2 regions of the Pseudomonas sp. 37 R 15 genome follow, and region 2 is predicted to be linked to the other one. Evidence: predicted binding sites of a transcription regulator. Region 2 holds the regulator's gene; the other holds the start of a gene.
What was found. Region 2 encodes sigma-54, which starts transcription at its own class of promoters, with help from an activator protein. Its sites were predicted from a motif close to ANTGGCATNNANNTTGCTNT; they were not measured.

Region 1 (14,933 bases), on a different contig from region 2:
CAGGGTGATCGGCTCACCGAGAAACACCGCCGCCAGCATCACCAAGATGAACGGTTGCACGTTATACACCGCCGTACTGATGGCGATGGAAGCGCGCGAGTAGGATTCGAACAGCAGCAGCCAGTTGCCGACAATGGCCACGCCACTGAGTACCGCCAGCCCGAACCTGGCCCAACTGAGCAGGTCCAGCCTCAGGTAACCGAGCAAGGCGCACACCAGCAACAGCGCCAGCGCGCCGATCACGCAGCGCCAGAACACCACCTCGATCACCGACACGCCGGACACCAGCACAAACCAGCCAATGGTGCCGGAGATCAGCATGGCGGCGATCATTTCCCACATTCCGCGACGGATAGCGGTATCCATAATTGATGCTCCTCAAGTGAGGCTCAATTATGGCAATCTGGCACGCAGCCGCTCCAGCGACTAAAAAAGGCCGCAGCCACGAATGACCTTTATTAATTAGGCAGATTCCATGATTGACACCATCGACCAGCAACTCATCGCCGCCTTGATGGATGACTCGCGCCTGTCCCTCAAGGCCCTGGCCGGCATCACCGGGCTGTCTTCGCCGAGTGTCGGCGAACGCTTGCGCCGCCTGGAGGAACGCGGTGTGCTGACCCACTACACCGTCGATATCGACCCCAGGCACTTCGGCTACCTGCTGCAAGCCATCGTGCGTATCCGTCCCCTGCCCGGCAAGTTGCAGGAAGTGGAACGACAGATCCAGGCGATTCCCGAATTCACCGAGTGCGACAAGGTCACCGGTGAAGACTGCTTCATCGCCCGCCTGCATGTGCGCACCATGGATCATCTGGACACGCTGCTCGACCGGCTCAACGCCTACGCCGAGACCAACACAGCAATTGTCAAGAAAACTCCGGTGAAGCGGCGTTTGCCGCCGTTGACCGAATGACTGACAGTACACCGCACAAACCTGTGGGAGGGGGCTTGCCCCCGATAGCGCAGGGTCAGTCAGCATCTCGGAGACTGACACACTGCTATCGAGGGCAAGCCCCCTCCCACATAGTTGCGCTACAGCCGTCGATTTAAGCCTCGATGGCGTGCGCGGCAACTGAATGCAATCACATTGAACCTGCGCCCTGCAGCCGCCCTCAAAACCTGCACAAACCACGGCCCCGGTACTCGTTCGATGACATTTATTCTATGGCTGGCCGTATTGGGCGCAGTGCTGCTCACCCTCGCCCTCACCTCTTCCTACCTGCGCTGGATGCCGGTGACCACCTCGGCGGTGTGCCTGCTGTTGGGCATCGCCATTGGCCCGTTGGGCGTGGACCTGTTGCACCTGGACGTCAAGGGTTCCGCTCGCTGGATGGAGCACCTGACGGAAGTCGCGGTGCTGTTTTCGCTGTTCGTCAGCGGTCTGAAACTGCGCCTGCCGCTCAGGCATCGTACCTGGCGTATCGCTTTTGGCATGGCCGGGCCGGTGATGCTGCTGACCATCCTCGGCACCTGCCTGGCGCTGCATTACCTGTTCCAGTTGTCGTGGGGGGCGTCGCTGTTGGTGGGCGCGATGCTGGCGCCCACCGACCCGGTACTGGCCGGCCTGGTTCAGGTCAACAACGCCCAGGACTACGACCCGCTGCGGTTCGGCCTGTCCGGGGAAGCCGGTCTGAACGACGGCACCGCCTTTCCCTTTGTGATCTTCGGCCTGCTGTTCATGCAGCATGGCGGTTTCGATGGCGACTGGCTCGGCGGCTGGGTGCTGAAAAACCTGGTATGGGCGGTGCCGGCCGGGCTGTTGACGGGTTACTGGATGGGGCGTGGCATCGGTCGTGTGACCTTGCGCATGCGCCTGATCAATGCCGACAGCACCTTGTCACCCAATGACTACCTCACGCTGGCGCTGATCGCCCTGGCCTATGTGAGCGCCGAAGCCATCGGCGGCTATGGCTTCCTGTCGGTGTTCGCGGCGGGCCTGGGGCTGCGCCAGGCCGAGTTCAAATCCACCGGTTACGCCCAGACACCCGCCGAGCATCTGGCGCAGCCGGTGGTGGGCCACCTGGAGATCGAGCCTGAACAAGCCCTGCATGGTGATGTCAGCCAATTGCAGGACACGCAGATCGCGGCCGGCGTAATGATGGGCGATATGCTCGCCTTCGGCAGCCTGGTGGAGCGCTCCATGGAGGTGTTCCTGGTGACGGTGCTGGGTATCGTGCTGGTCAGCCATTGGGACTGGCGCGCGCTGGGGCTGGCCGCGTTACTGTTTTGCGTGATTCGCCCGCTTAGCGTGTTCGCCATGCCTTGGGGCAGGCTGATGGACCGTCGCCAACGCAGTTTGGTCAGTTGGTTCGGCATTCGCGGAATCGGCAGCATCTACTATCTGTTCTATGCCCTCAACCACGGGCTGATCGGCACCAGCAGCGCCGTGGCGGTGAACCTCACCCTGTCAGTGATTGCGTTGAGCGTGATGGTGCATGGCTTGAGCACCCAGCCCATGCTGGTGTGGTACGAACGGCGCGCCGCGCAAAAAAATTGAATCCTGGGCCGCGCCAGGGGATTAACACTGCATTCCCCCGGGCCCGTCGCCGGATCAGTCCTGATTTTCTGTGTTGCCGAGGTCCGCCGCGTCATCCAGATCGTTGAGCGGCACCTCGGCATCGTCCATCAATGAGCCCGGGTCTTCATTGCCCGGATCGTTGAGTTCTTCGTCCACTTCTTTTGACATGACTCTCTCCTCTAACCGCCTTGGGTATCGATATCGGCGTCGGTTTCAGGCTTGTGCTCAGGCTCAGACTTGAAGTCTGGACTGTAGTCGTTTTCTTCGGCACCCGGGTCGCTTGCCGGCGTCGGGTCCTTGGGCGCATCGGCAGCAGTGCCGGGGCCCGGCTTGCCAGCGTCGATCGCCGGGTCGTTGCGGTTAGTGGTCTGGGGATCGTTATCTGTGGTCATGGCGCACCTCATTGCAGGCTTGTGGGGAATCTGTACCCCGTACAGCTAAGGCGCTGGGTTAACGGGGGAAGTTCCGTCCAATTGCTCATCGCAGTGGGTTGTCGACCTGGATGTAAAAAGCATAGATGCCCAACACCAGCCAGAACACCATGAACAACCACGGCGCCCGCATGGAAAACAGCAGTGACTTGCGATAGCCCTTGTGGGTTGACTCCATTTCGGAAAACAACGGCGATTCATCGTAGGCCATGCCCATCACCGGCTCACTGCGCAGCAGCTCGCTCTGCTTGTAGTGCCAGTGATCGATGATCTCGTAGGCCGCGCGGATGCCGGGCCAGGCGTTGAGTGAGCTGAGAATACCCAGGGCGGCGAGAATCACCGGCACCACCAGGGTGAACAACTTGCCCCACTCCGGGTTCAGGTTGCCCATTCCGGAGACGAAGGCAATCACCAGGAATGACTGGGCGGTGAGGTAGGCGTCGGTGCGGTTGGCCAGGATACTGGTTTCGTACTGGATCTCGCGACGATAGAAGTCGAGACGGTCCTTGGGCGAACCGAAGATCTTGGCGTTGTGCTCGCTGTGGTCGGTCAACGCCGCTTCCGGGGTGTTGGGCGAAATGATTCTGGGCACGATGGCGCTCCATACGGTTTCAAGGCTCATTAGAAGAGGCGGGCCAGGGTGAAGTTCAAGTTCGTCGCGCACCAAATCAGAGCACCCTGCGCCCCCCGTAGGAGCGAGCTTGCTCGCGAAGATCGTCAACGATGACGCGCCAATCTGGTTAAACCCATTGCTCTTGAGTTCTTCGCGAGCAAGCTCGCTCCTACAGAGGATTTACCGGTATTGACGGCCGTTACGGCACACGCCTTGCTTAATCCATTCATCCGCCGGTAAACAGGAGCATTCGTTACCCCCCGACCCAGAGCCGACTCCATAAGAAAGTAAGGACCAGGCCTGTTGGCACCCTTAGCCACAGGCTCATAAGAAAAGCGTTTTTTAGCGGCAGTGCCACCCAAGCAAGCTGCCAACCAAGCAAGGCTGGGCACTGACAAGGTACTGGAATGGCTCGATCTTTCTTCGATGAAATGAATGACGCAGACGGCGCCTGCCGTGCGCATTATCAGGATTTCTCCCGCTGGCTGGCCAATACGCCGCCGGAACTGTTGGCCCAGCGTCGCCGTGAAGCGGATTTGTTGTTCCACCGCGCCGGGATCACCTTCACCCTGTACGGCGACGAGCAGGACACCGAGCGCCTGATCCCCTTCGACATCATCCCGCGCAGCATTCCCGCCAGCGAATGGAGCGTGATCGAGCGCGGCTGTATCCAGCGGGTCACCGCGTTGAACATGTTTCTCGCCGATATCTACCACGACCAGCGCATCATCAAGGCCGGGATCATCCCGGCAGACCAGGTGCTGGGCAATGAGGGCTATCAAAAGGCAATGGTTGGCCTGGACCTGCACCGCGACATTTACTCGCACATCTCCGGCGTCGACCTGGTGCGTGACGGCGACGGCACCTACTACGTACTCGAAGACAACCTGCGCACCCCCAGCGGCGTCAGCTACATGCTCGAAGACCGCAAGATGATGATGCGCCTGTTCCCGGAAGTGTTCGCCAGGCAGCGCATCGCGCCGGTGGACCACTACCCCAACCTGCTGCTCAAGACCCTGAAAAGCGCCAGCCGCCTGGACAACCCCAACGTGGTGGTCCTCACCCCCGGGCGCTTCAACAGTGCCTTCTTCGAGCATGCCTTCCTGGCCCGGGAAATGGGCGTGGAGCTGGTGGAAGGCGCCGACCTGTTCGTGCACGAGCTCAAGGTATTCATGCGCACCACCGACGGCCCCAAGGCGGTGGACGTCATCTACCGGCGCATCGATGACGCCTTCCTCGACCCGCAGGCGTTCAACCCCGACTCGATGCTCGGCGTGCCCGGCCTGGTTGCCGCCTATTGCGCGGGCAACGTGGTACTGGCCAACGCCATCGGCACCGGCGTGGCCGACGACAAGTCGATCTACCCCTATGTACCGGCAATGATCCGCTTTTACCTGGATGAAGAACCCATTCTGCAAAACGTACCGACCTTCCAGTGCCGCAAGCCGGATGAACTGTCCCACGTGCTGGCCAACCTTGCACACCTGGTGGTCAAGGAAACCCAGGGCTCGGGCGGCTACGGCATGCTGGTGGGCCCGGCTTCCAGCGCTGCCGAGATCGAGGACTTCCGCCAGCGCATCAAGGCGCGTCCCCATGCCTATATCGCCCAGCCGACCCTGAGCCTGTCCACCTGCCCGACCTTCGTCGAAAACGGCATCGCGCCGCGGCATATCGACCTGCGCCCGTTCGTGCTTTCGGGCAAGGAAACCCGCCTGGTGCCCGGCGGCCTGACCCGTGTAGCGCTCAAGGAAGGCTCACTGATCGTCAACTCGTCGCAAGGCGGCGGAACCAAAGACACCTGGGTGGTGGAGGGCTGAGTATGTTGAGTAGAACCGCCGCAGATCTGTATTGGATGTCCCGCTATCTTGAGCGCGCCGAGAACCTGGCGCGCATGCTGGAAGTCAGTTATTCGCTGTCGTTGATGCCCCAGGCCGGGCGCAGCGATGGGCTCGATGAACTGGCGATGTCGTTGCTCTGCAGCGGCACCCTGGACAGCTACCTTGAGCGCCATCAGCAACTGGACGCCGAACGCATGCTGCACTTCTTCGCCCTGGATGAAGAAAACCCGGCCAGTATCTACAACTGCCTGCGCGCTGCCAGGGGCAATGCCCATGCAGTGCGCGGACGCATCACCGCCGACATGTGGGAAAACCTCAACGCCACCTGGCTGGAAATGCGCAGCATCGCCGCCGGCGGCCTGGCGCGGCATGGCATCAGCCATTTCTGTGACTGGGTCAAGCAACGCTCGCACCTGTTTCGCGGCGCAACCTCCGGCACCATCATGCGCAATGACGCCTATCGATTCATTCGCCTGGGCACCTTTGTCGAACGTGCGGACAACACCCTGCGCCTGCTGGATGCGCGTTATGAGATGTTTGGTGAAGAGTCCGAAGAAGTCAGCGACTTGTCGGCACGCGGCTATTACCAGTGGAGTGCCCTGCTGCGGGCGCTGTCTTCGTTCGAAGCCTACACCGAGCTGTACCCGAATGCCCTGAACGCCCGTTCGGTGTCCGAGCTGCTGCTGTTGCGCAGCGACGTGCCGCGCTCGCTGCATGCGTGCATCGAGGAACTGAGCCACATCCTCGCCGTCCTGCCCGGCAGTTACGGCCGCACGGCGCAGCGCCTGGCGGCCGAGTTCGAGGCACGCCTGCGGTACACCGGCATCGATGAGATTCTGGAAGATGGGCTGCACACCCGGCTGACCGACTTCATCGACACCGTGCGCGAACTGGCGCGGGCGATACAAAGCTCCTACCTGGAAGTGGTCTAAGCCCCAACACAGTGCCAATGTGGGAGGGGGCAAGCCCCCTCCCACATTTGAATGGCTGTGTATCCCTCAGGTCGTTGGTGCCCACCAACGCGGCAATAATTGCCTCACCCGCGCCTCACCAAAGCGATCATCGATCAACATCACCACGCCCCGGTCGTGTTGACTGCGGATCACCCTCCCCGCCGCCTGCACCACTTTCTGGATACCGGGATACAGATAGGTGTAGTCATAGCCCGCGCCGAAGATTGCGCCCATGCGCGCTTTCATCTGTTCATTCACCGGATTGAGCTGCGGCAGGCCCAGGGTGGCGATAAACGCGCCGATCAGGCGCGCGCCGGGCAAGTCGATGCCTTCGCCAAAGGCGCCGCCCAGTACCGCAAAACCCACGCCCTGGCTGTGCGGGGTGAACTGGTCCAGAAAGGCCTGGCGTTCAGCCTCGGCCATACCCCGCGACTGCAGCCACAGAGCAATCTGCGGGTGCCGCTCGGCCAGCAGCTGAGCGACTTGTTGCAGGTAATCGAAGCTGGAGAAAAATGCCAGGTAGTTGCCCGGCTGCGTGGCGAATTGCCGGGCGATCAATTCCACAATGGGTTCCAGCGACGCCTGGCGGTGCACGAACCGCGTGGAGATGCGCTCGACAATGCTCACTTTCAATTGCTCGGCCTTGAACGGCGATTCGACGTCGACCCAGGCGGTGTCCGTCGGCAGCCCGAGCAAGTCCGCGTAGTAGTGGCGGGGGCTGAGGGTCGCGGAGAACAGCACGCTACTGCGCGCAGCCGTCAACCTGGGCCGGATGAACTCGGCCGGCACCACGTTGCGCAGGCACAGGGTCGAGCTGCTGCGCTTGGCGCTGAAGGCGCGCTTGCTGATATCGAAGATGAAGTGTTCATTGAACAGCTCGGCCACCTTGTTAAATTGCAGCGCCTCAAAGTAAAAGGCCTGCAAGTCGCCGCTGAGGGCTTCGGGGTGGTCGTTGAAATAGTCGCCCATGGCGCTGGCACACAGGCTCAGGGCCTGGAGCAGCTTGTCGGGTTTGGCCGCGTACGCCTGATACGGCGCAAGCTGGTCCTTGTGCAGCGCATTCCACTCACGGTTCAAGCGCTGCAAGGGCTTTTTCAGCGGCTCGGGGGCGCTGTCGCGCAGCGTCTTGAGGCTGTACTGGTCGAGGCTGGCGCTGTACATCGAACGCGCGCGCTCGACCAGGTTATGCGCCTCGTCGACCAGCACGGCGACGCGCCACTGATTGAGCTGCGCAAGCCCGAAGAGCATGGCGCCGAAGTCGAAATAGTAGTTGTAGTCGGCAACCACCACGTCGGTCCAGCGCGCCATTTCCTGGCTCAGGTAATAGGGGCAGACGTCATGGGCCAGCGCGACCTCCCGCAGGTGACGCTGATCGAGCAGACGAACCCTGGCTGCCGCCTGGCGGGCGGCGGGCAAGCGATCGTAAAAGCCCTTGGCCAGCGGACACGAGTCGCCGTGGCAGGCTTTGTCCAGGTGCTCGCAGGCCTTGTCCCGGGCCACCAGTTCCAGCACCCGCAGGGACAGTTCGGGGCTGCTGTCGTACAGCACTTGGGCGGCATCCAGCGCCAGCTTGCGGCCCGGGGTCTTGGCGGTCAGGAAAAACACCTTGTCCAACTGCTGCGGTGCCAGGGCCTTGAGCATCGGAAACAGGGTGCCGACGGTCTTGCCGATGCCGGTCGGCGCCTGGGCCATCAGGCAACGGCCGGTACTCACCGCCTTGTAGACCGATTCGGCCAGCGAACGCTGGCCGCTGCGAAACTGCGCATGGGGAAACGCCAGGCCTTGCGCGTCGCGGTTGCGCGCTTCACGGTGTTGCATCTGCTGGTGGGCCCAGTCCAGGAACAGCGCACATTGCTGGTTGAAGAAGCGCTCCAGGTCGGGCGCGGCAAAGCGCTGTTTGAGCAGGGTCTCGCCCTCGCCGACGATATCGAAATACACCAGCGCCAGCTCGATCTCATCGAGCCCCAGCTTCTGGCACATCAACCAGCCATAGACCTTGACCTGGGCCCAATGCAATTGCCGATGGTTGGCGGGCTGGGCCTTAAGGTCGCCGCGATAGGTTTTTACCTCTTCGAGGCGGTTGCTGTCCGGGTCATAGCCGTCCGCCCTGCCCCGCACCTTGAGTTGCTCGTACTCACCCTCAAGCGCGACTTCGTTCTGGTAATGCGCGCTGCGCCGCGACGCCACCGTGCGATGGCCGACGATGCCTTCCTGGGCACTGGGCGAGGGAGTAAAGCGCAAGTCCAGGTCACCGACCTTGGCCGTGAACTCGCACAACGCCCGCACCGCGACGCTATAGCTCAAGCGGGCTCTGCCCAGCGCACATAGCAGACCGTGACCGGCATCTGGTACTCGCCGCAGAACTCCAGCCAGCGCAGTTGATTGTCCTGCAGGCGGTCGCCAGGGCCCTTGACCTCGATCATGCGGTAGGTTTTCTGCGCCGGCCAGAACTGGATCAAGTCAGGCATCCCGGTGCGGTTGGCGCGGATATCCAGCAGCAGCCGCTCGAACCAGTAACGCAGGTGTTCGGCTGGCAGGCAGGTCAGGGCTTGCTCCAGCAGCTCTTCGCTGAGCAGGTTCCAGAATACAAAGGGCGATTGAATGCCCCACTTGTCCACGTAGCGTTGGCGAATGGTGATCTTGTAGCGCTCGTCCCGCAGTTGCTCAAAGCAGGTGCTGAACAACTCGGTTCGGCGCTGATGAAAGTCCTCACTGTGCAGGTCGGCAGGCCCGCGCTGGAACGGGTGGAAAAACGCGCCGGGCAGCGGCGCGAAGATCACGTCCCAGCACAGCAGGCCGAACAGCGAATTGATCAGGCCGTTTTCCACGTAATGCACCGGCGCGCCCGGCTCGCTCAGGTGGGCCTGCACGCAATATTCCACCGACATCAGCGGTTGCGGCGGTGTCAGTGCCAGGTCCAGGCGCGTGACGGCTCGCGGCTTGGCCTTGGGCACCTTGGGCTCACCCAGCTTGCGCCGCAGACGCGGCACTACGCGCAGCAGGTGTTGCTGCTCGGCAGCGCTTTGCGGCGCCTGTTGCGCCGCCACGGCCAATGCCAGGGCTTGTGCATAGGCCTCCTGGCGCTCCAGCACGCGGATCAACCGCGCACGCGCGCCGGGATAGGCGCAGCCACGATAGATCTGCTCGGCCACGCTCAACTCAGCGCTGCGCTCGCAGTATTGGCCGATCTGGAAAAGCAATTTGGCGCGGCGTTTTTCCAGCCAGGGGTTGTCGGTGTGCAGCGTGGCGATGTGCGCCAACACCGTTTCCAGCGCCTGGCCCGCATCAAAAGCCTGCTGGCACTGGTGCAGGAACAAAAAGCCCTCCACGTCGGCGCGGCTGCGCAACCCTCGGGACTCGGCGCAGAACGCAACCTTCTCATAGGTGTAGATACCCAGGTCCGCCAGCACGAACTCCGACCAGTCCTGGTACAGGTTGCCGAAAAACATCAGGCGCAGGCGGTCGCACAACTGCATCACTGTCAGGCTGTAGAGCACATCCTGCAGGTCGGGGCACCAAAGGGCGAAGCTGCGGCTCTCATTGAACTGCGCAGCCAATGGCTCCAGCCAGTCGGTTTTGCGGCCCTTGGGTTGCTCGATCCAGGGCTTGAAGGCCGCGAGCAGCTCGCTTTTTTGCAGCAAACCGAACAGTTCTTCAAAGCCCAACAGGCAGTGGTCCTCGACCCAACCGAGCGCCAGCAATGGCTGCATGGCCGCATGCGGGCAGCCGATTTCCAGGTAATTGAGCTTGCCTCCACGAAAATGCACGCCCTTGCGCATGACCATGCGCACCAATAACGCTTGCGACGCCTGCGGCAACCTGTCGAATTGCTGAATGAACTGCAATTCGTCCGGGTCGAGCAGATCGGCATAGCGCTGCTCCAACCACGCAAGCACTTGGCGGAAGTTGTGCAGGTAATACAAGGGGTCTTCGAGGGGGTTGGCCATGGCACAAAGCGATCAACTACTGGTTATGCATACAGAATGACGCTGCAAACGCTTTGTTGCAATCAGTAATAGATAAATGGCGCCTGCAACTTTTTGAAAAAAAGCGATCAGATGAGGGAGCTGATCGCGTAACATTTATGCCCCGTAGCCAGACGCTGCGGGACTTTTCAGGGTTAAAGGTAAGGGTAATGAACATGAAGAATTTGGGTCTGCCGCTGGTTGCACTCACTTTTCTGGTATTGGCCGGTTGCTCCACGCAAACGGTGGTCACGTTGCAAAACGGCACACAGTATCTGACCAAGGACACACCCAACGCCAAGACCGCCGACGGTTTCTATGAATTCACCGACATCGCCGGCAAGCGTATTCGTATCAAGGCCGATGACGTGGCAACGGTGCGCAAGGAACAATAAACCTGGCGTCAACGCCGATCACATGTGGGAGGGGGCTTGCCCCCGATAGCGCCAGGTCAGCTACATATAAGCAGGCTGATACACCGCAATCGGGGGCAAGCCCCCTGCCACAGTTTTGACGGTGTTCCCACTCAGCCGATCATTATCCCCTCCCCCGACACACTGCTCACCCCCACCAGTGTCACCGAGTCGGCGCCGAAGCTGATCACGGTGTCCCCGCCTACCAGCTTGGTATGATCGCGATAATCCGTGCTGCCCTGCACGTCCGTGAAGACCAGTTTGTCCGTTGCCTGGTAGCCCAGCACACGATCATTGCCAAAGTGCCCGCTGAACAGGAAGGTGTTATGCCCGCTGCTGTCGCGGATCGTGTCATTGCCTTTGCCGCCCTCGATAAAGTCCGCGCCCTTGCCGCCCTGGATCAGGTCGTCGCCGTGACTGCCGATGATGAACGTATTGCCCTTGTGCGCTTCGGCATTACGGTTGAGGTCTTGCACCCAGGTGGTGGCCCGCGCGGGGTCGGACAGGTTGGCGACGATCACCGTGGAGTCGCGGGCCATCTGCTCATAGAAGCCGGAGTCGAGAATGCGCGTCATGCCATCGCCGTAGCCGGTGGGCAAGTGCGACACCCAGGTCGGCAGGTTGAGGATGGAAAACGGCAGCACGTTCCACAGCGATGACGCGTAGTGGTCGTTGAAGCTGACGATGTTGTCGGTGGTGGACTCATGGGGTTTGTCGTGCACGCCCAGCGACGACGGGTTGAACGATGCGCCATCCAGCGCGCGGAACACCGGGTCATTCTCGTAGCCCACGTTCAGCACCTTGTCACCGCCACTCTGGGTTGGCGAGGCGTAGGCCACGTAGTTGGCGTCCTTGTAGAAACCCGCCCATTTACTGTCGCTCAAGTCGGCCATGCTGTTGACCGCCAGCCCACCGAGGCTGTGACCGCTGACCAGCACATCCTGGCCGCTCAGGCCGTGGGCACCGGCAAACTCGGCGACGTTGTTGAGCAAGCCGCCGAAGGCTTCGCCGGCGTAGTTTTTCGCGTAGTCCTTGGGACCGAACGCGGCGAGCAGGTCGCTGATCACATCACCGATGGCGTCACTGATCAGGTTCTCCCGCGGCCCCGAGGTGCCGCGAAAACCGATGCCGATTTCCTGCAGCGTGCCGGCATCATCGTATTTGCCCAGCACTTCGACCTGGGCCGAGGCGTAGCCGGGTTTTTCGCCAAAGAATGTGCCCCGCGCGTCCACCTTGCCGGTGTAACCCAGGGCGCCCGCGCTGATCGGCGTCCAGCCGGCCGCATGCACAGCGTCGAGGGCGGCTTTTTCCGAATCGGGGTTCCAGGGGATCCCGCCAATCACCCCCTGGGCATCGGTGCCGCCGATCAAGGCGCTCACCAGCGTGGCCGGCAAGCCCAGGCCCAGGCCGTTGTTTTGATAACCCACGGCAAAACCGTGATCCAGGTTGTGGTACGCATACAGCGTGATCGCCAGCGCATCGGCGAACAGCGCTTTGGAGCCCTCGGTCCCGAGGTTTTTGTAGTCAAAGATACCCATGGCACTGCCTCTCTGTTGTTGGATTTGTCGAGAAAGCCAAAACACCTTTTTATCCATCACCCGCTGTAGGAGCGAGCTTGCTCGCGAAGCTCGTCAACGATGACGCGCTCTACCTGAACAAACGCGCCGCACTTGAGTTATTCGCGAGCAAGCTCGCTCCTACCGTGGTTTTTAACGCGTCAGAACGCCCAGTCCAGGCTCAAACCGACGCCATGCACCTTCTCCTTGCTGGCCAGCAAACCGTTGTAGTCGAAGTTCACTCGCGCATCCTTGCTCAGGGCCAGGCTCACCCGTGCCCCGACCAGGGCGGCATCGCGCACCATCGGCGCGCTTTCCACCGCGAACGAAGGGCCACCGGAGGCAAACGCCAGGTGCTGCTCGGAGTCGGTGCTGCTCAGGTTGTGCTGCCAGCCCAGGGTGCCGGAGACTTCCAGTTGCTGGTGATCATTGACGTTGAAGGTTTTCAAGGCGCGCACCCCCAAGGTGCTCAGCACCAGGTCGCGGCTGTCGTCGCCACTTTTCAGCGCGGCGGCATCGCCCTTCTCTTTGAAGCTGTCCGTGTCCAGGTGCACGTAGGCCAGGTTGGCGAATGGCTCAAGCGCCAGGGGTTGCAGGTTGATGCGGTACGCCGCCTCGGTGAACACCTGGGTGCTGTGGGCATCGACCTTGGCTTTTTGCTTGCCGCTGACGTCGCCGTATTGCAGGTCGCGCTTCACATCGGCGCGGTGCCAGCTGTAGGTGGCTCCGCCGCTCAGGCGCCAGGCGCCGATTTCATGCCCGGCATAGGCGCCGAAGTGGTAGCTGTCGACCGAGGCACGGCTATGGGTGTCGCTGCCCATGTTCAACGACGTATCGCTGTAGCCCGCCACCAGGCCGATGCGCGTTGCGTCGTCGAGGGCACCGTCCACGCCGGCCAGCATGCCGCCGATGGACGTGGTGTAGCCGGCCGTGTCGCTGCGGCTGTCGGTCTTGCCCCAGGCCCCGAGCGCCTTGACCCACACGTTGCCACGGCTGTCGATAGCCTGGCTGGTCGCGCCCATTTCACCGTTGCGCAGCCGCTCGCCAACCGCTTCGCGCACGTAGCGGCTGTCATTGACCAGCGCAGTCTCCAGGGCTGGATAGACTTCGCCGCTCAGTTGCTGGAACGCGCCCTGTGCCGAGACCGCGGTCGGGGCCAGCAGCAAGCTTTCATACACGCCGTTGCCTGCGCCCAATTGCTCGGCGGCGGCGGCGACGGCGCGCTGGTTCGGCGTAGCGGCCACACTGGCGAAGCTGTTGGTGCGTGCCACATCCAGTTGCACACCGCCCGCTGCGTAGTTCAACGTGCCGCCGATGAACAGGTAGTCCGGCAGTACCGCACCGAAGCGGCCGGTGACACCGCCTGCGGCTTGCAGGATGTTGTACTGGCGGCCGATCAGGCTTTGCGCCTGGGACACGCTCAACAAGGTCGGGCTGTTTTCCAGGGCCAGGGTCACGGTGCCGCCATTGAGCGTGGCAGTGCCGCCGGCGACAATCCGGTCGCTGCTGGTGGGCGACAGTTCCACCGCGTAAGTCGAGCCCGCATCAAAGGTGACATTGCCCGCCACGTTCAGCGTGCCGATGGAGTTGCCCGGCGCCACGGTGCCGCCGCTTTTTGCGCTCAGCGAGCCGATACGCCCCGAGCCACCGACCACGCCGCTCTGGCTGACAGTGACGTCGGACGTAACCGAGCCATTGATCGCCAGCAAGCCCTGGTTGACCAGGGTCGGGCCGCTGTAGGTGTTGGCGCCGGTCAGCACCAGCGTGCCAATGCCCTGCTTGGTCAGGCCGCCATGCCCGGCGATGTCATTGCTCCACACGTCCAGCCCGCAATGGATGTCGTTGCACACACGCTGGGTCGGTTTGCCGGCATCCACCACCGCGCCAATGCCCGGCAGGTCCGCGACGAACTGGCCACTGCCGTAGGCGCCGTCGATGCGAAACTCGGCCGGAATATCCTCGGCGGTAACGAACATTCCCGGACCGTTGATCGCCTTGCCCAGGTTGATCATGCCCCAGCCATACAGCGAATCGATGCCCGGCGCGCCGAGGTCGGTGGCGGTGGTCTTGAGCAGCGTGGAGATCTGGTCGCCACTCATGTACGGGAAACGCTCGATCAGCACCGCCGCACTGCCGGCCACATGAGGCGCGGCCATGGAGGTGCCGTTGAAGTTGGCGTAGTCGTTGGTGAGGTTGTCCAGGTTGGTGCCGTTGATGATCGAACTGAAAATCTTCGTACCTGGCGCCGCCACGCAGAAACTCGCCGCATAGCCACAGCGCGACGAGAAGGTGCTGATCACGTAGGGGTTGGCGCTCGCGGTGTCCGGGTTCTGTTGCAGGGCCGCCACCGACAGCCAGTTCGGCGCAATTTCCGGCACGAAATACGCCAGGCCCGAGATGGCATCGGGGTTATTGCGGTTGTAGTCGTTACCGGCGGCGAAGATGGTCAGCACACCGCTGCGGGCCGCGTCGATCGCGCCTTGATAAGCGCCCCCGGCGATCGTGCCGAGGATCGGCCGGATGTTGTTGAATTGCGCCTGGGCTTCATTGACCGTGAAGTTGGGGAACGCCGGATCGCGCCCGCCCTTGGCGTACTGATCACCGATGCCGATGCCCCAGCTGTTGTTGATGATGCGTGCGCCG
Region 2 (14,933 bases):
TGGCGTGACCATCGAAAATCTGCAAACCGTGCTGGGCGATCTGGCCGGGCCCGGGATCGACGCGGCCGACCTGTATTTCCAGGGGCAGATTTCCGAGTCCTGGGCGCTGGAAGACGGCATCGTCAAGGAAGGCAGTTTCAACCTTGACCAAGGCGTAGGCGTGCGCGCGCAATCGGGCGAGAAAACCGGTTTTGCCTACAGCAACGCCATTACCCTGGAGGCCCTGGGCCTGGCGGCGCGTGCGGCGCGCTCGATTTCCCGCGCGGGCCAGAACGGCACGGTGCAGGCGTTCAGTACCCAGGACGTGGCTCAGCTGTACGCGCCGGATAATCCGTTGGAAGTGATCAGCCGCGCGGAGAAGGTCGAGCTGCTCAAGCGTGTTGACGCGGCTACTCGTGCCCTGGACCCGCGTATCCAGCAGGTCACCGTGAGCATGGCCGGTGTGTGGGAACGCATCCTTGTCGCCTCCACCGACGGCGGGCTGGCGGCCGATGTGCGGCCACTGGTGCGTTTCAACGTGAGTGTGATCGTCGAGCAGAACGGTCGCCGCGAACGCGGTGGCCATGGCGGCGGCGGGCGTACCGACTACCGTTATTTCCTCGCCGAAGACCGCGCCATGGGCTATGCCCGTGAAGCGTTGCGCCAGGCACTGGTCAACCTGGAAGCGATTCCGGCGCCGGCCGGTACCTTGCCGGTGGTGCTGGGCTCGGGTTGGTCCGGTGTGTTGTTGCATGAAGCGGTGGGCCATGGGCTGGAAGGCGACTTCAACCGCAAGGGCAGTTCCGCCTACAGCGGGCGCATGGGCGAGATGGTCGCATCCAAGCTGTGCACCATTGTCGATGACGGCACCTTGGCCGGTCGGCGTGGTTCGTTGAGTGTGGATGACGAAGGGACGCCAACGGAGTGCACCACCCTGATCGAAAACGGCGTGCTCAAGGGCTATATGCAGGACAAGCTCAACGCCCGCCTGATGGGTGTGGCGCGCACCGGCAACGGTCGCCGCGAATCCTATGCGCACCTGCCGATGCCACGCATGACCAACACCTACATGCTCGGTGGTGAAAGCGATCCGGCGGAAATCATTGCTTCGGTCAAGCGCGGCATCTACTGCGCCAACCTCGGTGGCGGGCAAGTGGATATCACCAGCGGCAAGTTCGTGTTCTCTACCAGCGAGGCGTACTTGATCGAAGACGGCAAGATTACCGCTCCGGTCAAGGGCGCGACATTGATCGGTAATGGGCCGGAGGCCATGAGCAAGGTGTCGATGGTCGGTAACGACCTGTCGCTGGACAGCGGCGTGGGCACGTGCGGGAAGGATGGGCAGTCGGTGCCGGTGGGCGTAGGCCAGCCAACCTTGAAAATCGATGCGATCACCGTGGGTGGCACGGGGTCGTAAACGCGAGAGCTTCGGGTGGCGAAGGTCGCCACCCGGGGAAGAGGATCAGCGCAGACCGCGTTGAGTCTCGTCCAGCTCACGGATGTATTTGAAGATTTTACGGCTGGTGGCCGGCGCCTTGTTATGCGCCTGTTCGTGTTGGGCCTGACGGATCAGGGAGCGCAATTGCTGGCGGTCCGCTTCCGGATAGTCCAATACGAATTTTTCCAGCACGGCGTCATCGCCCGAGATCAGGCGATCACGCCAGCGCTCCAGGTTATGGAAGCGTTCGTTGTACTGGCGAGTGGAGGCATCGGTTTGATCGAGCAAGGCCAGAATGGCGTCAGTGTCCTGATCGCGCATCAGCTTGCCGATGAACATGATGTGCCGTTTGCGCGCGATATTCGCGGTGTGCTTAGGCGCATCGGCCAAGGCCCGGCGCATTTCGTCGGTCAGTGGCAGTTTGGCAATCAAGTCTTTTTTGAGCGTTGTAAGGCGCTCGCCAAGGTCAACCAGAGCATGCAGCTCGCGTTTGACCTGGGTTTTGCTTTTCTCCCCATCGAGGGAGTCGTCGTAAGAATCAACCATGGTGGCAGTCCGCAAAGAAACGCCGCCATGATAACCAGTCGGGGGCCGCTTGTCCGGCCCGGTCGCTCGATGGCCTTAACCGAGAGCAGAATTTGAGTGGAGAAAACCATGAGTGCAGCCCAAAGCGTCGGTCCGCAAGCGTTACCGGCACTGCAGGAACAAGTCGAGCAGATCCTTGCCGAGGCCAAGCGCCAGGGGGCCAGCGCCTGTGAAGTAGCGGTGTCGCTGGAACAGGGGCTGTCGACGTCGGTGCGTCAGCGGGAAGTGGAGACCGTCGAATTCAACCGCGACCAGGGGTTCGGCATTACCTTGTACGTGGGCCAGCGCAAAGGTTCGGCCAGTACGTCGGCCAGTGGCCCGGAGGCGATTCGCGAGACCGTCGCCGCTGCTTTGGCCATCGCCAAACACACTTCTGAGGATGAAAGCTCAGGCTTGGCCGATAAGGCGCTGATGGCCAAGGATCTGCAGGATTTCGATCTGTTTCACGCCTGGGACATCACGCCTGAGCAAGCCATCGAACAGGCGCTGACCTGCGAAGCGGCAGCGTTCGACGCCGACGCTCGCATCAAGAACGCCGATGGCACTACGCTGAGTACCCATCAGGGTTGCCGTGTCTACGGCAACAGCCATGGTTTTATCGGGGGCTATGCGTCCACCCGTCACAGCCTGAGCTGCGTGATGATCGCTGAAGCCAACGGCCAGATGCAGCGTGATTACTGGTACGACGTGAATCGTCAGGGTGAGTTGCTGGCAGACCCGGTAAGCATCGGCCAGCGCGCCGCGCAGCGTGCAGCCAGTCGTCTGGGCGCGCGCCCGGTACCTACTTGCGAAGTGCCGGTGCTGTTTTCCGCCGAACTGGCCGGTGGTTTGTTCAGCAGTTTCCTCGGGGCGATTTCCGGTGGCAACCTCTATCGCAAATCGTCCTTCCTGGAAGGCGCGATCGGTCAGCAGCTGTTCCCTGAATGGCTGACCATCGATGAGCGTCCGCACCTCATGCGCGCCATGGGCAGCGCCTCGTTCGACGGCGATGGCCTGGCCACTTACGCCAAGCCGTTCGTCGAGAAAGGCGAGTTGGTGTCTTATGTATTGGGCACCTACGCGGGGCGCAAGCTTGGCCTGCCCAGCACCGCCAACTCCGGCGGCGTTCATAACCTGTTCGTGACCCACGGCGATGAAGACCAGGCGGCGCTGTTGCGACGCATGGGGCGCGGCCTGCTGGTCACCGAATTGATGGGCCACGGCCTGAACATGGTGACGGGGGACTATTCCCGCGGCGCGGCGGGATTCTGGGTGGAAAACGGCGAGATTCAGTTCGCCGTCCAGGAAGTGACCATCGCCGGCAACATGCGCGATATGTTCAAGCAGATCGTTGCCGTGGGTAACGATCTTGAACTGCGCAGTAATATCCGCACCGGCTCCGTGTTGATTGAACGGATGACTGTCGCCGGCAGCTGACCTGCGACGTTCCACCAAAAGGCGCGCCATAGTGATGATGGCGCGCCTTTTTTTGTGGCGGTGTGAGACAGGATCGATCTGCTGTTCTTGTTTTGATTCTCAATATCATTTAATAATGAATATCATTACTGGATGAGTGTGGATCATGAGTTCTGTCTTGCATGAGGACCCGTACCTGGAAAGTTGGCGGTGGATGAGTCGTCAGATCCGCTGCGGGCTCGACCCCAATGAACCTCGCCTGATCGAACATTACCTCAATGAGGGGCGTTACCTGGCGTGTTGCACCGCGACTCACCCGTGGACAATCGCCGAAACCTCATTTCGCCTGCTCATCGACACCGCCAACGATATCGCGCTGCCGTGGCATTGGCGTGCCCTGTGTCTGGACCAGGCCTGGCGCCCGCTGCGCGATCTGGAAAAACTCTCCCACTGCGCCTGCCGGCTCAAACGCTGGCAGGCCTTTGCCTGGCAATTGGCGACCTGCCAATTGCTGCCATCCCTCTCTTTCTCCGACCTGGTGCAAGGATCAAATGATGAGTAACACCCGTATCGAACGCGACAGCATGGGCGAACTGCAAGTCCCCGCCGAGGCCTTGTACGGTGCACAAACCCAGCGCGCGGTGAACAACTTTCCGATCAGCCATCAGCGCATGCCGGCGCCATTCGTTCGCGCGCTGATTCTGGCCAAAGCCGCCGCAGCCAGGGCCAACGTCGACCTCAAGCAAATCAGTGAAGGGCAGGGCAAGGCCATTGTCGATGCCGCCCAGGGCTTGTTGGAAGGCGACTACATGCAGCACTTCCCGGTGGATATTTTCCAGACCGGCTCCGGTACCAGTTCCAACATGAACGCCAACGAGGTGATTGCAACCCTGGCCAGTCGGTTGCTGGGCGAGGTGGTAAACCCCAACGACCACGTCAACTGCGGGCAAAGCAGCAACGACATCATTCCTACCACTATTCATGTCAGCGCCGCGCTGGTGCTGCACGAGCAGACACTGCCAGCCTTGTTGCACCTGGTGCAGGTGATCGAGCAAAAAGCCGAAGCGGTCCACCCGTTCATCAAGACCGGGCGTACCCACTTGATGGATGCCATGCCGGTGCGCATGAGCCAGGTGCTCAATGGCTGGGCGCAGCAACTCAAGGCCAATATCGGCCACTTGCAGGATCTGTTGCCGGCACTGCAGGCGTTGGCCCAGGGTGGCACGGCGGTGGGCACCGGCATCAACGCCCATCCTGAGTTTGCCGCACGCTTCAGCGGGCACCTGAGCCACCTGACCAAGGTGAAGTTCACGCCGGGCAAGAACCTGTTTGCGTTGATTGGCTCCCAGGATACCGCCGTCGCCGTCTCCGGCCAGCTGAAAGCCACTGCGGTGTCGCTGATGAAAATCGCCAATGACCTGCGCTGGATGAACTCCGGTCCGTTGGCCGGCCTGGGTGAAATCGAGCTGGAAGGGCTGCAACCGGGTTCTTCGATCATGCCGGGCAAGGTCAACCCGGTAATTCCCGAGGCCACGGCCATGGTGGCCGCGCAAGTCATCGGCAACGATACGGTGATTACCGTGGCCGGCCAATCGGGCAACTTCGAACTGAACGTCATGCTGCCGATCATCGCCCAGAATCTGCTCAGCAGCCTGGAGCTGCTGGCCAACGCCAGCCGTTTGCTGGCGGACAAGGCCATCGCCAGCTTCAAGGTCAACGAAGCGAAGCTCAAGCAGGCGTTGTCGCGCAACCCGATTCTGGTCACCGCCCTCAATCCGATCATTGGTTACCAAAAGGCCGCCGAAATCGCCAAACAGGCTTATCAGCAGGGCCGTCCGGTCATCGATGTCGCCCTCGAACACACCGACTTGCCTCGCAGCCAACTGGAAGTCCTGCTGGACCCGGAAAAGCTCACGGCTGGCGGCGTGTGATCATCGACCCCGCTTTGGAGGTTCACCATGGAGCACTGGAAACGCACGATCGAACGGGCCAATCGCTGCTTTATGGCAGGCGAGCTGGTTGACGCCCGCGAGGCCTACCTGCAAGCCCTGGCCCTGGCCCAAGTGTTGTTTGAGCGCTGGGCGGATGCCGACGAAGCCGTGGCGGCTTGCGTCATCTCCCATCACAACCTGGCCGACCTGCACCTGCGTCTCAACCAGCCTGAGGAAAGCGCGGAATACCTCTGCGCCATTCACCAGCGGCTGCTGCAGACCATGCAGGACCCACGGCTCAGTCCGCCGTTGCGTGAGGCAGCGTTGCGCCAGAGCAGCAAAACCTATGTCGAACTGTTGAATTTCATCAGCGATCACGGCGAATACCCGCGCACCCATCGCTTGCTGGGCAGTGCTGCGACGCAACCGACCCCTTCTCAATATGGAGCACATTGATATGACCTACACCCTGCCGCCGTTGCCTTACGCCTTTGACGCGCTCGAGCCCCATATCGATGCGCAAACCATGGAGATTCACTACACCAAGCACCACCAGACTTATATCAATAATCTCAATGCTGCGGTCGAGGGCACTGAGTTCGCGGGCTGGCCGGTGGAGAAGCTGGTTTCCAGCGTTGAAAACTTGCCGGAGAAATTACGCGCTGCCGTGGTCAACCAAGGAGGCGGCCATGCCAACCACTCGCTGTTCTGGGCGGTCATGTCGCCTACAGGTGGTGGAAAACCCGAAGGTGTTCTGGGCCGGGCCATCGACGAGCAGTTGGGGGGCTTCGACAGCTTCAAGCAAGCGTTTACCAAGGCGGCGTTGACCCGCTTCGGCAGCGGCTGGGCCTGGTTGAGTGTGACCCCGCAAAAGACCTTGGTGGTGGAAAGCAGCGGTAACCAGGACAGCCCGTTGATGAGCGGCAATACGCCGATTCTCGGCCTGGACGTCTGGGAGCATGCCTACTACCTGCTGTATCAAAACCGACGACCGGAGTACATCAATGCATTCTATAGCGTCATCAACTGGCCCGAGGTTGCCATACGCTACCAGGCTGCATTGGCCTGACACTCACTCCAACACACGACCTAAGGCCGACCATGGGCACTGAAACACTGGCGATTAGCAGCGTGCGATTATTTCGCTATGCGCTTGGCTCCCTGCTTCTGTTAGCCGGTACGGCATTACTGGTGGCTCATGGCCTGGCCTGGCTCGACCTGGAACCGCGCATCTTGCGAGCGCTGCAGGGCGGGGCGATCTGTGCCCTCGGTACTGCGCTGGGCGCGGTGCCCGTGCTGGTGATTCGCCGTATGCCGGCGGCGTTGAGCGATACCCTGCTGGGTTTTGGCGCGGGGGTCATGTTGGCGGCGACCGCCTTTTCGCTGGTGGTGCCGGGTATCGCTGCCGCAGAAAAGCTGGGGCTCACACCCTGGGGCGCGGGTGGTTTGATCAGCTTCGGCATCATGCTCGGTGCATTCGGGTTGTATCTCGTGGACCGCCAGGTTTCAGGCGCCAGCCCGGAAGTGCTGGTGGGCACGCCGGATAAGCCGGTTATCCCGCCGCGTATCTGGCTTTTTGTGTTCGCGATCATTGCCCACAACATCCCGGAAGGCATGGCCGTGGGTGTTTCTGCCGGCGGCGGCATGGCGGATGCCGACAGTCTCGCCATGGGCATTGCCCTGCAGGACGTACCGGAAGGCCTGGTGATTGCGCTGGTATTGGCTGGGGCGGGGATGTCGAGGATCAAGGCGTTTCTGATTGGCGCTGCCTCGGGTTTGGTCGAGCCGGTCTTTGCAGTGTTATGCGCGTGGTTGGTGAGCCTTGCCGAAGTGCTGTTGCCCTTGGGGTTGGCACTGGCTGCGGGTGCGATGCTGCTGGTGGTGACCCATGAGGTGATCCCTGAGTCGCGCCGCAACGGTCACGACAAACTCGCCAGCCTGGGATTGTGCATCGGGTTTTGCTTGATGATGGTGATGGATACGGCACTGGGATAGCAGGAGCGAGCCCGTTCGCTCCTGCAAGAGGAAGGCGTTATTCACCCTCGTCGAAGTAGTTGTTGATCAACGCGACTAACGCGTCCATCGCTTCCTGCTCTTGTTCACCCTCGGTTTTCAGATGGATTTTAGTGCCCTTGCCTGCGGCGAGCATCATCATCGCCATGATGCTCTTGCCGTCGACCATCGAGTCAGGGGTACGCCCGGCGCGGATCTGGCAGGGGAACTGCCCGGCGACACCGACAAACTTGGCTGATGCGCGGGCATGCAAGCCCAGCTTGTTGATGATTTCAATTTCCCGAGCCGGCATCGCTATGGTGTTCCTTTCAGCTAAGGTCGCGGTGGCGAACCTGGACGTTCTTGAGGGTTTGTTGCAGCACCTGGCCCAGTCGCTCCGTCAGGTAGACAGAGCGGTGGTGGCCGCCGGTGCAGCCGATGGCAATGGTGACATAGGCGCGGTTGCTTGCAGCAAAGCGCGGCAGCCATTTGAGCAGGTAGGTGGAGATATCCTGGAACATCTCTTCCACATCCGGTTGTGCCGCCAGGTAGTCGATCACGGGCTGGTCAAGCCCGGACTGATCGCGCAACTCCGGTTTCCAATACGGGTTGGGCAGGCAGCGCACGTCGAACACCAGGTCGGCATCCACCGGCATGCCGCGCTTGAAGCCAAACGACTCGACCAGAAACGCCGTGCCAGGCTCCGGCTGGTTCAGCAATCGCAGCTTGATCGCATCGCGCAGTTGGTACAGGTTCAGGTTGGTGGTGTTGATCTTGAGGTCGGCCAGATCGATGATCGGCCCCAGCAGTTTGGTCTCGTCCTCGATGGCTTCGGCCAGGGAACGGTTGGCGCTGCTGAGCGGGTGGCGGCGACGGGTTTCGGAGAACCGCTTGAGCAGGGTTTCTTCGTCGGCGTCCAGGTACAGCACGTCGCAATGAATATGTTTGGCGCGCACCTCCTCGAGCAGTTCGGGAAACCGTGAGAGGTGGCTGGGTAGATTGCGGGCGTCGATCGACACGGCGACCAACGGTTGCGCCAGTTCGGTGTGGATCAGGGCGCGTTCCGCCAATTCCGGCAGCAAGCCGGCGGGCAGGTTGTCGATGCAATAGAAGCCGCTGTCTTCAAGAACGTTAAGAGCAGTGCTCTTACCCGAGCCGGAACGGCCGCTGACGATGATCAAACGCATGATTACTGCCCGTTTTGCTCATCCAGAACGACCTGATACAGCGCTTCGTTACTGCTGGCGCTGCGCAATTTATCGCGCACTTCCTTGCGGTCGAGCATGCTAGCAATCTGCCGGAGCAGTTCCAGGTGTGCATCGGTGGCTGCTTGTGGGACCAGCAGAACGAACAGCAGGTCGACCGGGGCGCCGTCGATGGCATCGAAATCGATAGGGTGATCCAGGTGCAGCAAAGCACTGACCGGTGTTTCGCAGCCTTTGAGGCGGCAGTGGGGGATGGCGATGCCGTTGCCAAAACCGGTCGAGCCGAGTTTTTCACGGGCGATCAACGCCTCGAAGACATCTTGCATTTCCAGTTCAGGCACTTGGCTGCTGATCAGGTTGGCAATTTGTTCGAGGGCTTTCTTCTTGCTGCCGCCCGGCACGTTCACGAGGGAACGGCCGGGGGTCAGGATAGTTTGAAGTTGGATCATGGGGGAGGGTTAACGACCTGTACCTTGCATCAGGTGCAGATTCTTTTCCTTATGCTTTTTGAGTTGGCGGTCAAGCTTGTCGGTGAGCAAGTCGATCGATGCATACATGTCTTCATGCTCGGCATTAGCAACCACTTCGCCACCGGGTATCTGCAGGGTCGCTTCGATTTTCTGCTGAAGCTTATCGACCTTCATGATGACCTGCACGTTGGTGATCTTGTCGAAATGTCCTTCAAGCTTCTTCAGCTTCTGTTCGACGTATTCGCGCATTGGAGGGGTGACTTCTACATGGTGTCCACTGATGTTGACTTGCATACAGCTTCTCCTTCGTTGCCAGTGCATAAAGCGGCGGGTAGGAATACCCGCCACTGGAACGCTGTGCCCCGCCCGTCACATCAAACGCTTACGCTCGCTGGAAGGCGCGATCCCAAGGGACTCGCGATACTTGGCGACGGTTCGACGGGCGACCTGAATGCCTTGTGCCTCCAGTAAACCAGCGATCTTGCTGTCACTCAACGGCTTTTTCTGATTTTCCGCGGCAACCAGTTTTTTGATGATCGCGCGGATCGCCGTGGACGAGCATTCGCCGCCTTCGGAGGTGCTTACGTGGCTGGAGAAAAAGTATTTCAGCTCATAAATACCCCGTGGGGTATGCATGAATTTTTGCGTGGTCACCCGCGAAATCGTCGATTCGTGCATGCCGACCGCCTCGGCGATGTCATGCAGTACCAGCGGTTTCATGGCTTCGTCACCATATTCCAGAAAGCCGCGCTGGTGCTCGACGATCTGGGTGGCGACTTTCATCAGGGTTTCGTTGCGGCTTTGCAGGCTCTTGATGAACCAGCGCGCTTCCTGCAACTGGTTGCGCATGAAGGTGTTGTCGGCGCTGGTATCGGCGCGGCGCACGAAACCGGCGTATTGCGGGTTTACCCGCAGGCGTGGCACCGACTCCTGGTTCAATTCCACCAGCCAGCGCTCGTTGTCCTTGCGCACGATCACATCAGGCACGACATACTCGGCTTCGCTGGACTCGATCTGCGAGCCCGGGCGAGGGTTGAGGCTCTGGACCAGTTCGATGACCTGGCGCAGTTCGTCTTCCTTGAGCTTCATGCGACGCATCAGCTGGCTGTAATCGCGGCTGCCCAGCAGGTCGATGTAATCGCTGACCAGGCGCTTGGCTTCAGCGAGCCAGGGTGTCTTGGCCGGCAGTTGGCGCAGTTGCAGCAACAGGCACTCGCTGAGCGTACGGGCGCCAATCCCGGCGGGCTCGAATTGCTGGATGCGGTGCAGGACGGCTTCGATCTCGTCCAGCTCGATATCCAGCTCCGGGTCGAACGCCTCAAGAATTTCTTCCAGCGTCTCGTCCAGGTAACCCTGGTTATTGATGCAATCGATCAGGGTGACGGCGATCAGTCGATCGGTGTCGGACATCGGCGCCAGGTTCAGTTGCCACAGCAGGTGACTCTGCAGGCTCTCGCCGACGGACGTACGGGTGGTGAAGTCCCATTCGTCATCATCATTGCTGGGCAGGCTGCTGGCGCTGGTCTGGTAGACGTCTTCCCAGGCGGTATCCACGGGAAGCTCGTTGGGAATGCGTTCGTTCCATTCGCCGTCCTCGAGGTTGTCCACCGTCGGGGCGGTTTCCTGATAGGACGGTTCCTGTACGTCGGGATTGGGCTTTTGCTCGATGTTGTCGGCCAAAGGGTCTGTGTTGTCGAAGTCGTCGCCTTCTTCCTGGCGTTCGAGCATCGGATTGGACTCCAGGGCCTCCTGGATTTCCTGTTGCAGGTCCAGGGTCGACAATTGGAGCAGGCGGATGGCCTGTTGCAGCTGCGGTGTCATCGTCAGCTGCTGGCCCATTCTCAGGACTAGCGATGGTTTCATGGCAGGGGCTTAACACCTTATTCGCCGGCGCAATGCGCCATCCACGACAGGGCGCGCGAGCGCCAAACATAAGCAAATTATATGCCTGAAATCAGGGCCTTTGCCTAGAGCGCGGTAACAATAAAAAAACCGAGGTTTTCATTGACTCGCTCGCACTCTCACCAATGGCCCGATATCACCGTGTCTACAGGCGGAACTCGTGACCCAGATAAACTTCTTTCACCAGTTCGTTGGCCAGGATCGTCGCGGAATCACCTTCGGCGATCAGTTGCCCATCGTTGACGATGTAAGCGGTTTCGCAGATATCCAGGGTTTCACGCACGTTGTGGTCGGTGATCAACACACCAATGCCCTTGGCCTTCAGGTGATGGATGATCTGCTTGATATCGCCCACCGAGATCGGATCGACACCGGCAAACGGTTCGTCCAACAGGATGAATTTCGGCGCGGTGGCCAGGGCGCGGGCGATCTCCACACGACGACGCTCACCACCGGACAGGCTCATGCCGAGGTTGTCGCGAATGTGGTTGATGTGGAATTCCTGCAGCAGGCTTTCCAGCTCCTTGCGGCGGCCGTCGCGGTCGAGTTCCTTGCGGGTCTCGAGGATCGCCATGATGTTGTCGGCTACCGACAGTTTGCGGAAGATCGACGCCTCCTGCGGAAGATAGCCGATACCTGCGCGCGCACGGCCGTGCATGGGCTGGTGGCTGACGTCCAGGTCGTCGATCAATACGCGTCCCTGGTCCGCCTGGACCAGCCCGACGATCATATAGAAGCAGGTGGTCTTGCCGGCGCCGTTGGGGCCGAGCAAGCCGACGATCTGGCCGCTGTCGATAGACAGGCTCACATCGCGTACCACCTGGCGGCTTTTATAGGCCTTGGCCAGATGCTGGGCTTTCAGGGTTGCCATTACTCGGCCTTCTTCTTCGGCTGGATGACCATGTCGATACGTGGGCGCGGCGCGGTGACCTTGTTGCCGTTGGCGCGACCGGCCTGGGCGACCTGGGTCTTGGTGTTGTAGACGATTTTCTCGCCTTCGGTAGAGTTACCGTCGGCGCTGAGTACCTTGGCCTGGTCAATCAATACGATGCGATTTTGCTGGGCATGGTATTGAATGGTCTTGCCATAGCCTTTCATCGGGCCTGGGTCTTCTGCCTTTTGCTTCTGTTCGAAGTAAGCCAGGTTGCCCACCGAGGTCACGACATCGATATCGCCGGCCTGGGTGCGGGTCAGGGTCACCGTGTTGCCGGTGATCTTCATCGAGCCCTGGGTGATGATGACGCCACCGGTGTAGGTCGCGACGCCTTGTTTGTCATCCAGCTGCGCATCGTCAGCCGAGATGTGGATCGGTTGCTGGCTATCGTTCGGCAGAGCCCAGGCGCTCACGCTTCCCAGTGCTGCGCCCAGACCGAGCAAAATAGGGAGGGTTTTAACGAGCCTCATACTGTCCTCTTACGTTCGATAGCAGGTGTATCCTGCTTTCTTTCAAATACGCTTTCATTCCCTTGCCAGTCGATACACCGCCAGCGCCGTCGATTCTAACGTCTTGCTCGGTCTGCGCATATTGCTGTTGTGGGAATACCGTCATGCGACTGCTGGTAATGATGGTGTCACGCTTCTGCGCGTCTGTACGTGCGACGCGCACCGAGTCGATCAGTTCGATCTGGGTGCCGTCCGGATTGACCTCGCCACGCAGGCTGGTGACATGCCACGGCAGTTCGGTGCCACGGTAGAGGTTCAGGTCCGGATTGGTCAGCAGGCTGACTTCCGAGGCCTTCAAGCGCTCGACCTTGTCGGAGGCCAGCACGTACTGCACCTTGCCATCGGGCAGGAACTGCACGGTGTGGGTGTTGGTGGCGAAGTTATCGATGATGCTTTCATCAACCTGCACGACAGGTTTGTCGAGAAAGCGCTCCGGGCTGATATTCCAGTAGCCCACCGCGAGGAACAGCGCGGCGATGACCCCGAATAACAGGAAGTTGCGAATCTTTTTGCTCAGCATATAAGGCTCTATAGGTAGGCGGCGTGGGCCGCTTCAAGACTGCCCTGGGCACGCAGGATCAATTCGCAGAACTCGCGGGCGGCACCCTCGCCGCCACGGGCCGTGGTAATGCCATGGGCATGTTCACGCACAAACGCTGCGGCATTGGCGACGGCCATGCCCAGGCCTACACGGCGGATCACCGGCAGGTCGGGCAGGTCGTCACCCAGATAGGCGACCTGTTCATAGCTTAGGTTGAGTTGGCCAAGAAGCTCGTCCAGCACCACCAGTTTATCCTCGCGGCCCTGATACAGGTGAGCAATCCCCAGGTTTTGTGCGCGGCGTTCCACAACGGGTGTCTTTCGACCACTGATAATCGCGGTCTGCACGCCTGCGGCCATCAACATCTTGATGCCCTGGCCGTCGAGCGTATTGAATGTCTTGAATTCGCTGCCGTCTTCGAGGAAATACAGGCGGCCGTCGGTCAGCACGCCGTCAACGTCGAAAATCGCCAGCTTGATGTTTTTACCGCGTTGCAACAGATCGCTGGTCATTTACATCACTCCTGCGCGCAGCAAGTCGCCAAGGTTAAGGGCTCCGATCGGACGATCATCGTTATCGACGACGATCAACGCACCGATCCGATGGTCTTCCATGATTTTCAGCGCTTCAGCCGCGAGCATTTCAGCGCGGGCGGTCTTGCCGTGAGGTGTCATCACCGCGTCGATGGTCGCGGTGTGAATATCAATGGTGCGGTCCAGGGTGCGGCGCAGATCACCGTCGGTGAATATCCCGGCCAGGCGTCCGTCGATCTCCAGGATTGCCGTCATGCCCAGGCCCTTGCGGGTCATTTCCATCAGCGCGTCCCTGAGCAGGGTACCGCGTGGAACGCTTGGAAGTTCTGCGCCCGAATGCATGACATTTTCAACTTTCAGCAGCAAGCGACGGCCGAGGGCACCGCCTGGATGGGAAAATGCGAAGTCTTCTGCGGTAAACCCACGGGCCTCCAGCAGCGCCACCGCCAGGGCATCGCCCATGACCAGTGCGGCGGTGGTGGAGGAAGTCGGTGCCAGGTTCAAGGGGCAGGCCTCGTGGGCCACGTGCACGTTGAGGTTGACGTCGGCGGCCTTGGCCAGGGTCGATTCCGGGTTGCCGGTGAGGCTGATCATCTGGATGCCCAGGCGCTTGATCAACGGCAACAGGGTCACGATTTCGTTGGTGGTGCCGGAATTGGACAGCGCCAGAATCACATCATCCTTGGTGATCATGCCCATGTCGCCGTGGCTGGCTTCGGCCGGATGCACGAAAAAAGCGGTGGTCCCGGTGCTTGCCAGGGTGGCGGCGATCTTGTTGCCGATGTGGCCGGATTTGCCCATGCCAACCACGACAACGCGGCCCTTGCTGGCCAGAATCATCTCGCAGGCGCGTACGAAATCTGCGTCGATATGGGCCAGCAAACCTTCTACGGCTTCCAGCTCGAGGCGGATGGTGCGTTGTGCGGACTGAATAAGGTCGCTGGATTGGCTCATGTCTGAAATCGTATAGCCTGACGAAAAGTCGGCGATTATAGCGGTAATGATCAATTCCCTCACGCAAGTTCGTCAGGCTTTATTCCGAAGGTCTTGCGGATTCGTCGCAATATCACAACCCGCTGCGTTTTTTTCGCTGTCCTGAATCTGAACAAGCACTGTTCCGGCCTTGGGGGCGCTGTACCAGCAGTGATATAGTTCGCGGCCAGTTCGGTCCGCCCAACCCATGGCGCAAACATTTGCGCATCCGCGGTAAACGAAAGTCGCATACATGGTGTCTGAGTGAAAGGCTGCATCCCAAGGAGATTAGATGAGTGCCGATAACGCCTACGCGGTCGAGCTGAAGGGCCTTTCCTTCAAGCGCGGTACGCGCAGCATCTTCAATAACGTCGATATTCGCATTCCTCGCGGAAAAGTCACGGGCATCATGGGGCCTTCCGGTTGCGGCAAGACCACCTTGCTGCGCCTGATGGGCATGCAATTGCGCCCCAGTGCCGGCGAAGTATGGGTCAACGGCCAGAACCTGCCGACATTGTCGCGCAGCGATCTGTTCGATGCGCGCAAG

Region 1: a site for sigma-54 is predicted at 3,766-3,785, ahead of BFQ04_RS27525 (circularly permuted type 2 ATP-grasp protein). Genes of this name have one in related genera too.

The regions. Positions count from the first base shown of each region.
Region 1 is NZ_CVTV01000062.1:55,336-70,268, reverse strand. Features, by position in the region: gene BFQ04_RS27550 (DMT family transporter) at 1-366, opposite strand, end outside; gene BFQ04_RS27545 (Lrp/AsnC family transcriptional regulator) at 476-916, shown strand; gene BFQ04_RS27540 (cation:proton antiporter) at 1,154-2,500, shown strand; gene BFQ04_RS30205 (hypothetical protein) at 2,555-2,689, opposite strand; gene BFQ04_RS27535 (hypothetical protein) at 2,701-2,913, opposite strand; gene BFQ04_RS27530 (hypothetical protein) at 2,999-3,544, opposite strand; gene BFQ04_RS27525 (circularly permuted type 2 ATP-grasp protein) at 3,973-5,382, shown strand; gene BFQ04_RS27520 (alpha-E domain-containing protein) at 5,385-6,335, shown strand; gene BFQ04_RS27515 (ATP-dependent DNA helicase) at 6,402-8,660, opposite strand; gene BFQ04_RS27510 (VRR-NUC domain-containing protein) at 8,657-10,303, opposite strand; gene BFQ04_RS27505 (YgdI/YgdR family lipoprotein) at 10,492-10,716, shown strand; gene BFQ04_RS27500 (polyurethane esterase) at 10,848-12,272, opposite strand; gene BFQ04_RS27495 (autotransporter domain-containing protein) at 12,452-14,933, opposite strand, start outside.
Region 2 is NZ_CVTV01000049.1:71,909-86,841, forward strand. Features, by position in the region: gene tldD (metalloprotease TldD) at 1-1,396, shown strand, start outside; gene yjgA (ribosome biogenesis factor YjgA) at 1,442-1,963, opposite strand; gene pmbA (metalloprotease PmbA) at 2,072-3,418, shown strand; gene BFQ04_RS15735 (FagA protein) at 3,564-3,959, shown strand; gene BFQ04_RS15740 (class II fumarate hydratase) at 3,952-5,328, shown strand; gene BFQ04_RS15745 (hypothetical protein) at 5,356-5,784, shown strand; gene BFQ04_RS15750 (superoxide dismutase) at 5,786-6,397, shown strand; gene BFQ04_RS15755 (ZIP family metal transporter) at 6,430-7,323, shown strand; gene BFQ04_RS15760 (HPr family phosphocarrier protein) at 7,361-7,633, opposite strand; gene rapZ (RNase adapter RapZ) at 7,650-8,507, opposite strand; gene ptsN (PTS IIA-like nitrogen regulatory protein PtsN) at 8,510-8,974, opposite strand; gene hpf (ribosome hibernation-promoting factor, HPF/YfiA family) at 8,984-9,289, opposite strand; gene BFQ04_RS15780 (RNA polymerase factor sigma-54) at 9,365-10,858, opposite strand; gene lptB (LPS export ABC transporter ATP-binding protein) at 11,043-11,768, opposite strand; gene lptA (lipopolysaccharide transport periplasmic protein LptA) at 11,768-12,301, opposite strand; gene lptC (LPS export ABC transporter periplasmic protein LptC) at 12,288-12,860, opposite strand; gene BFQ04_RS15800 (KdsC family phosphatase) at 12,869-13,393, opposite strand; gene BFQ04_RS15805 (KpsF/GutQ family sugar-phosphate isomerase) at 13,394-14,368, opposite strand; gene BFQ04_RS15810 (ATP-binding cassette domain-containing protein) at 14,679-14,933, shown strand, end outside.